DNA from 2 places in the Paenibacillus sp. GM2FR genome. Region 2 is predicted to be linked to the other one. Evidence: a T-box and tRNA genes for the amino acid it is inferred to sense, from the RefSeq annotation. Region 2 holds a T-box; the other holds one or more tRNA genes.
What was found. The T-box of region 2 lies ahead of PAEVO_RS28180 (arginine--tRNA ligase). A T-box ahead of a tRNA ligase gene usually reads a tRNA of that ligase, here a tRNA-Arg.
Positions count from the first base shown of each region.

Region 1 (4,425 bases), on a different contig from region 2:
GCAGCTGCACGAGCACGACGCAGATCTTTGTGCGGAAGATCAAGCACTTGCTGGTCATTCGTGTAGGAGTGAACTGTAGTCATCATACCTTTAACGATACCGAACTTCTCGTCAAGAACTTTAGCAAAAGGAGCCAAGCAGTTTGTCGTACAAGAAGCGTTGGAGATTACAGTATGGTTAGCTGCATCGTATTTGTCTTCGTTAACGCCCATAACGATCGTGATATCTTCGTCAGTTGCTGGAGCGGAGATGATAACTTTCTTAGCGCCGCCTTTCAAGTGAGCGGAAGCTTTGTCTTTCGCTGTGAAAATACCAGTGGATTCTACAACGATTTCTACGCCATACTCAGCCCAAGGCAATGCTTCTGGGTTACGCTCAGCGAATACTTTCACTTCACGGCCGTTTACAACGAGTGCGCCTTCTTTAGCTTCAACCGTTGCATTAAGTCTGCCGTGAGTTGTGTCATATTTCAAAAGGTGTGCCAGCGTTTTTACATCCGTCAAATCGTTGATTGCCACGATTTCAACTTCGCTGTTGTTCAGCGCAGCGCGGAACACGTTACGTCCAATACGTCCAAAACCGTTAATACCTACTTTAACCATGAGTAGTTCCCTCCATATTTGTAAAATTTATATATTCAAGATTGGCCGTTAAGCCAATCAAGACAACAATAATGAAAAATCAATTGTACGCCCGTGGATTCAAATACCGGCGTCAATCTCCTTCTCGACTTCCAGTGCCGCGGCTTCATCGGTAACGAGAATATCCTCATGTCCGAATTTCAGCACCGCGTGAATCGCCTTGCCCTTGCCTTGACCCCCAGCAATGCCGATGATCGTCTCCGTCCGCATAATATCCTCAAGCCGCAGCCCGAGGGTAAGCATTTTGTGGACAACTTCGCCATCTTCACTAAAGTAGTAGCCGAAGGATTCCGCAATCGCGCCATCGGCCTGCAAGTTCTGAATCGAGTTTTCATCCAGCTTGCGTCTTCTTGCCATTTCCATGGCATCTCCGATGCCGTGAATAATGACTCGGCAGCGCCTGATCACATCCACAATCTCCTGGATATGCTGATCCTGCACCAAAGACTGGTAGGCATCCTCGCTAAGCAGATCCGGTACATGCAGCAATCGGTACTCAGCTCCCACGCGCTTAGCCATCTTAGAGGCAATGGTGTTCGCTTGAATCTCGACACTCTCCCCGAGACCGCCCCGGGCAGGCACAAACCATGTGCTTGTCAGCGGTTCGCCACCAGGCAAAGAGGACATCTGCTCTGCTACTTCGGCAAGCGTGGAGCCGCCTGTTACGGCAATCGTATCTCCATCCTGTACAAAGCTTAGCAGCGTTCTTGCTCCGGCACGGCCAAGCTCGCGTTTGACTTCCGGAGATGACTCACTGTCACCGGGAATAATGACCACTTTACGAAGCCCGTAAGCCTGACGGATCTTCTCTTCCAGTTCAACCAGTCCGAATAACTCATTCATAACCGGTTCCAGTTCCTCCAGCAAACATACCCCTGAACTGCTGATCCGCATGCCAAGCGTTTCAATCTCGATCAGCCCTTGCGCTTTCAGAAGATCCGTCTCTGCTCTGAGGACACGCTCGGTCATCGAGAGTGATGAAGCCAGTGTTCTTCGGCCAACAATTCCGGACAACTTGATCTGATGAAGGATGGAATACCTTCGTTTAAGAGTGTCCATCAGATCCGGCAGAAGCTGCTCTTGTATTTCTAATAGGTTACGCATGCATTCCACTCCTGCAAACTTCGTCTCGGCTCTCCTCTGCCTGGTCGTAAAATGTCCCAGTCAAACTTTTTAAGTCCCACCCTTATTCTAACCAATAATCAGGCCGGTTGCAAGTGTCCGAAAGTATATTTCTCTGCCCCAGGCATTCTTATACATTATGACCAACTACAGGCTTGTCTATATAATAGGAACAAAGTTTTGCCTGCTATTGTATTTTTGAAAAAGATGCGGTATAATCAACTTCGTTGCTAATTTTTTTAGATATCAGAAAGTATAAACTTCGCGGAGTCAGCTTCCTGATATCGCAAGAAAAACTACTGCTAAACGCGGTCTGTCTTCTTTGAATGTACGTCGATAGACGTTTCTCTTATGCGCCCGTGGTCCAATGGATATGACGTAGGCCTCCGGAGCCTGAGATCGAGGTTCGATTCCTCGCGGGCGCGCCATTTTATCTTTATTCTCTATACTGATTACCCTAAAGTGCCCATGACGGCTCTTTTTTTTACCCAATAGTTTGACTATCTTTGACTTTTTGATTTAAATTGTTTATCATGTGGGTAATACGGTAACAGTATTTATATGAGGTACTTAAGAGGAGGTTTTCCACGTGAGTTTTATACCTATGGTCGTTGAACAAAGCAACCGCGGTGAGCGGGCATACGACATCTATTCCAGATTGCTGAAAGACCGCATTATCTTCCTCGGCTCCGACGTAAATGACGTGGTCGCCAATTCCATCATTGCTCAAATGCTGTTCTTGTCGGCTGAGGATCCTGAGAAGGATATTCATCTTTACATCAACAGTCCTGGCGGTTCCATTACCGCGGGTATGGCGATATTCGATACGATGCAGTTCATCAAGCCGGACGTTTCGACGATCTGTGTCGGCATGGCTGCTTCCATGGGCGCATTCCTGCTCAACGCAGGCGCTAAAGGCAAACGTTACGGTCTGCCTAACAGCGAAATTATGATTCACCAGCCGCTCGGCGGCGCACAAGGTCAAGCCACGGATATTGAGATCCGTGCTCGCCGCATTCTCAAAATGCGCGACAAACTGAACCGCATCCTGTCCGAACGCACGGGCCAACCGCTGGAGCGCATTGAGAAGGATACCGATCGTGACTACTTCATGACGGCTGACGAAGCTAAAGAGTATGGCCTGATCGATCAAGTACTGGAAAATACACCACCGCAAGGACTATAAAAGAAATGAAGCAAAGGGCAGGCGCCGTTATCCGGTTCCTGCCCTTTGTTATCCTCTGGATTCATTGAAAACTTCGAGTACTAAATAGTGAGTGTATCCCCTCCGGTCGCTGTTGAAATCGGGAAACATGAATGAATGGATAAGGAGGTTTCCCGATTTCAAAGGCGAACGCGTTGCTCCTCCAAGGATACTCTCACTTCGGTACGATTTTTTCAATAAAACATAAAGACGGTAAGGGCACTCCCCTCCTAAAAGGCCTCCCTTAACTTGAGGGGAGGGGAATACAGGAAAACCCATTTGCCTCGATAAACACAAAAAATCCCTTGATCGCTGGAAGGGAGAATACACACTCTCCACGTTCCATGATCAAGGGATTTATCGCAATTGGTTCCAGCACAGTGTTACTTCAGGACAGCATCATATATCTCAACAAGCTATGGTATGAAATTAAATGATCACAGTTTACACAAACCGCTTATCATATACTCTTACTTCCACTCTTTCAGTTTCAGCTCAAACTCCGGAAATCCATAAGCATACGCCGTGTACTCATAAAGCTGGAAGTACAGCACCGCAGCATTATCTTTCACATAAAAATCAGCATCGGCCGGCACGCCCTCAAATCCGCCGAGATAGCCTCCTTCTTTCTTCATCTTGCTCAGCACAAGGTTGTTCAGCTTCTGCTTGTTCTTGCCCTGCATGTTGATGAAATCGCCCAGCTTCATCTGCTTGCCGTCCTTCAAGGAGAACGTGAAGCTTTTACGGAAGGTCATGCCATGGGCGCCGCCGGTATACGAGTAATCGTACGCCGTAATGCTCAGGATGTCGTTCTGGTTGTAATGGACCACGAAGTCACCACTGAATTCGTATGGGAAACTGGATTCCGACGGCGGGAATTCCTCAGCATTCCCTTCGGCACCGGTGATTACGCCGGACGCATTTTCTTTCAGCACTTTGTTGATCTCGGCTTGAACCTCTGCATTATCGAGTCCGCTGATTACAGGATAGTTCACAACGGCATCCACGCCCTGAATCTTCTTCTTCAGCGCTACCGATTTAATGGTGATGTCATTCTGCTTCTTCTGTGTCATGCTGAGAGTTTTCAAGGAAGGATTCCATTGCCCCTGAACACCCATGTATTCGCTGATCGTTTTGAACGGCACATAGAGACGACCATTCATGATCTGTCCGCCAGGCTCGCCGGCATACGAGCCATTTACCAGAATACCGATTTCAGTTGAATCATATACGATAGCGCTCAGTTTGTTATAACCGTTACCCAGTGTATACGTACGGTTTTTTGCATCATATTTAAGAGGCATCCCCAGGCCGTCCCGCAAAGCGGTTGCCGGCACATAAGTTACCCCGTGCAGCACGAGACCTTTCTGTGACAGGGTCTTGCCATTCCATTTCAGTACGACTTCATTCTTTGAGGATTTTTGGCTGGCGGAAACGGTTGCCTTAGCGGCGCTTGCA
Region 1 covers NZ_MKZM01000009.1:65,248-69,672, reverse strand. Annotated here, with positions in the region: gene gap (type I glyceraldehyde-3-phosphate dehydrogenase) at 1-602, opposite strand, end outside; gene PAEVO_RS21500 (sugar-binding transcriptional regulator) at 702-1,745, opposite strand; tRNA gene PAEVO_RS21495 (tRNA-Arg) at 2,117-2,191, shown strand; gene clpP (ATP-dependent Clp endopeptidase proteolytic subunit ClpP) at 2,353-2,949, shown strand; gene PAEVO_RS21485 (PdaC/SigV domain-containing protein) at 3,438-4,425, opposite strand, start outside.
Region 1: it has a tRNA-Arg gene. The T-box ahead of PAEVO_RS28180 (arginine--tRNA ligase) is inferred to sense a tRNA for this amino acid. The anticodon was not compared.

Region 2 (4,425 bases):
TACGTTTAATACCCGCAACGGGTTGAAGATCTGGCTGGAGGAAGCCTTCCGCATCAGCTCGGAATCCGATTTTAGTGTAGGTGAAGGCATTATTGAGGGGCTGAAGCTCCAAGAGGAGCAGGTCGCTCGCTTGAAAGAAGCGTTGGCTGTCAATTGGACCCTGCAGGAAGAGCCGGCAGCAGATGGCGTCCAGGTCAGACTGGCCGTCAGAGGGTTGCAATAATATAAGATAGCCACCGTACGTATTCGCAGGAATAGTATGGTGGCTTTTTTTATAAAATATGATCCGCTAATTCTTCAGAGGGAATTTACATCCGGCTCGGTGTAGGCAGTCCCAGGACCTCCAACGCTTCGCCAAGCGTGTTCTTGAATAAGGAAGTGAGCCATACACGGAACTGGAGCACTTCATCCGCCGATTTCAGAATCGGGCATGCCGAATAAAAATTGTTAAACAAGGAGCACAGCTCATAAGTAAAGTTACAGATGGCGCTTGGAGATAGTTCCCGTCCGGCGGCGTATAGGGTATCATGCCAGGTGCTGATATGGCGAAGCAGCGCATGCTCCGCTTTTTCCATCGCAGGGAACCGGGCAGGCACCGACGGCGTAACACCGGCTTCTTGAGCTTTATTGAGCACGCTGAGTGCACGCGCATAGGAGTAGAGCAGGTATACCCCCGTATTTCCTGATATTTCAGTCGCCTGTTTCAGATCGAACACCACCTCGGTTTGCAGTGCAAAGCGAAGCAGATAGTAACGGATGGAGGCGGCTGCGATCGTATGACTGGACAAACCGTTTTTATCGGAACGGGTGTCTTCGATGAACTTGGCTACTTGGTGGATAAGCTCGGTGATTTTAATTCCGATTCCCTGACGCCCGGACATCGCATAGGACGCTTTCCCATCGGAAGTATCGATTCCGAGATCCGCAGCCGCAGAAGGGCTTAACGAAACGACGCCGTAGCTGACATGACGGAGCTTGTCGGCCTCTTTTTGGAATCCTAGGCTTTCCAGCGCCTGCTTTACCATTGCCTGCGGGTACTGCTGTCTGTAGTCAATGACGTTGATGACTATGTCTGCTTTGCCAAAAGTGAGCTGCTCGCCATGGGTGCTCGTCGTCCAAACCTCGTCTGTGAATTTTTTATATACAAAATCGTTGGAGAGCACACCGTATTTCCACAAATGATAGGCGATGTCTTTGGCAGTGTAGGTCAGTATGCCATTCGAGCGTACCAGCACTTTATCCATGCTGTGGTCTGACTCGGGATCGTCCCCGGCTTCCGCTCCTGTTTGCTTGAGCACCCAACAGCCAGCAAGTTTACCCTCGGTTTCCTGATGGAAGAGGGGCGTGTTCTTCAACAGCTCGAACGCCGACGCCCAGAATCCCTCTCTGACAATGCTGCTCTCCCACACAAGCAGATCATAGTCAATGCCGAACTGCTTCATTTCTTCAAGATGCTCTTTAACGATTCGCTCAGCCACGAGCAGTCCGATCCAGGATAGATTCTGGTTGCCCTCTTCCAGTGCGTGCAGAACCTCGGTCCGATGCTGAACCAGCCCAGGTTCTCTTTCATAGGCCTTATTGGTGCTTGAATAGACGTCCCAGCAGTAATCGCCGAACCGGGCATGTTCCTTGGACAGCGGCGTGTGGAGCATCCCGACCACCGTATCTGCCAGTTGATTGCCAAGGTCGTCGATATAATTATGAACCTCCACCTCGTAACCAAGCTTCCTCATCAGCCTGACCAACGTATCCCCGATACAGGAGTTTCTTAGATGGCCGATATGGGCGGATTTGTTCGGATTGATGGAAGTATGCTCAATGACAATCTTCTCGTTTGTTGCCGGAGGCAATTCAAAGCGATGCCCAGCCCAATATTCCCAATCGATACGCAGATTCATAAAACCTGGGGCAACAATCTCCGTAGCATAGACAAGCTGATTGTAGGACGTATCCTGCTCAAGCTCGGCTTGAATCAGCTCGGCAATGTGCAGCGGAGGCTTACGAAGCAGCTTTGCTAGCTGCATCGCAATGTTGGTGGCGTAATCCCCATGCTCCATGCTGGCAGGCTGCTCAACCCGGACTGGAGTGGAATCCGGCAGTTTGGCGCCCGAAGCTTCACACACCTGGTTTACTGCTTGTTGAAGGCTCGAAGTAATCAAATGACTTAACACGTTAAATCCCCCTTTCAAAATAAAAAAACACGTCGGAAAAATCAAAAAAAGCCCTCATCTCCTAAAGAGACGAGGACTTGTGCTCGCGGTACCACTCTTGTTGTTAAACCGATAGGGTTTAACCACCTTTATACGATAACGGTGTAAGCCGGGGCTCCCTACAGCATTTCACTTCGGAAGGCCATCTCCTGGGTCCGCTTCACGGCCGACTTTGTACCGGTTTCCACCCTCCCGGCTCGCTTGGACTAAAGTCAAGTGCAGTTACTCTCCCAATCAACGAAAATAATATCTTCAAGTTTTTTTCATATTATAACCATTCTATTTAGAAAAGCAACCCCCAAATGACTAAACCTTCTCTGCAAAGATTCGCAGGCGCCTGTAATCTGCGTAAAATGCATCCTCATGCCAGAGCGTCGTTTGGGCAGCTTGGCTGATGCGGGCAATTGCTTTGTCCTTCTCGCCGGCCGAGAATCCAGCGAAGAAGTGATCGCCAAAATGTTGCAGCCAATGCTTCATACCGTCCTTGCCCTCAGGCAGCTTTGTGGGACGGTCGAAGTGATGGGCGACATGCACCCGGAACCCTTGGGATTCAAGCAGGCTGGCATACTGGCCAAGACTAGGAAAATACCACGGATTCCTGGTGTCGGCATCGATTCCATAATGATCGGCGAACACCGTTTTCAAGGCTTGATAGATTCCGTCGATATTCCCCTTGCCTCCAAATTCCGCGACGAATCGGCCGCCGGGTTTGAGGGCTCCATGGACGGAGCGTACCACGCCTGCAGCATCCTTCATCCAGTGCAGGGCAGCATTGGAGAAGACGGCATCATACGGCGTTTCGGTTTCGAAGTTCTCTCCGTCTCCGGTCAGAAACGAAAGCCCGGGGTATTTGCTTTTTGCGCGTTCAATCATTTCTGCCGAATAATCCATGCCGGTTACGTATGCACCCGAAACGGATATTTCATAAGCCAAATCACCGGTCCCGCAGCCCAGGTCGAGAATCCGTTCTCCGGGTTGAGGCGCAAGAAGCTCTACGACTCCTTTTCCATAAGCCGAGACAAACGATAACTGCCGATCATAATCGTAAGCTTTCCATACTTGCTCTGACATAACAACACCCCTTCACCTATGAATTATCCTCATTGTGACATGTTTATCTTATAATTAGAAATATATAAATGTGATAATGTTGATAGGTTTTATCAATAAATGAACGGACAAAAAGCCGCTGAGCAGCGGTTTTATGTAGAACCTTATTTGACGGCAACCAGAAGAGCGCCAACGGCAATGAGTGCAACGCCAGCTGCGTTAATCCAGGATATCTTTTCTCCAAGAAACACAAAGGCAAGAATGACCGCGATGACAACGCTCAACTTATCGATCGGACCTACCTGCGATACTTTGCCGTATTTTAGCGCGAGAAAATAAAACAGCCAGGACAATGCCCCCGCGATGCCGCTGAGCACAATGAAGCTTAATGCTTTCTTCTGAACCAGAATGTCACCGAGTTCCGAGAACTTCCCCTGAACCCCCACGACCCCAGCAGAAACAATGCCATGATGACAGAGCGAATGGCCGTTGCCGAGTTGGCATCGATGTTTTGCAGGCCGATTTTTCCGAAAATGGCGACAAGTGCCGCCGTGACCGCAGACAGCAATGCGTATACAAGCCATAATGGCAATGCGGATCTCTCCTTCCTGATAAAGATAAAGTCTCTGATTAATGCACCGGATTCCTTTATAATAGTATAGAGCAATTTTTACGATATCATGAATTCTCAAGGGATAAACGATTTGGAAGGGACTGGATGAAAAATGACGCATTATATAGCGCCTTACGCAGAAGAGTTTCATGATCGACTGGTGGAATTATGGCTTCATGCCGTATCCCAAACGCACGATTTCCTGACGGAGGAAGATATCGGGTTTTACTATGATATGATGCAAAACGGAGCGCTGAGATCCATGGAGATCTGGGTCTGCTTGAATACGGAACAGGAACCGATTGGATTTATGGGGCTGGATGGCTCCAAAATTGAAATGCTGTTTGTGGATCCCCGCCATCACGGTCAAGGTACGGGAACGACACTGATAAGGCACGCCGAACAGCTGAAGGGGCGGAGGCTGCAAGTCGATGTGAATGAACAGAACCCCAAGGCCCATGCCTTTTATAAAAAATACGGATTTGTGCAAATCGGCCGCTCCGAGCTGGACGGCTCCGGGAAGCCGTTTCCGCTTATTCACATGCAGCTGCC
Region 2 covers NZ_MKZM01000010.1:702,676-707,100, forward strand. Annotated here, with positions in the region: gene PAEVO_RS28175 (hypothetical protein) at 1-223, shown strand, start outside; gene PAEVO_RS28180 (arginine--tRNA ligase) at 309-2,171, opposite strand; T-box leader at 2,234-2,457, opposite strand; gene PAEVO_RS28185 (class I SAM-dependent methyltransferase) at 2,517-3,281, opposite strand; partial or broken gene PAEVO_RS28190 (EamA family transporter) at 3,425-3,852, opposite strand; gene PAEVO_RS28195 (acetyltransferase) at 3,986-4,425, shown strand, end outside.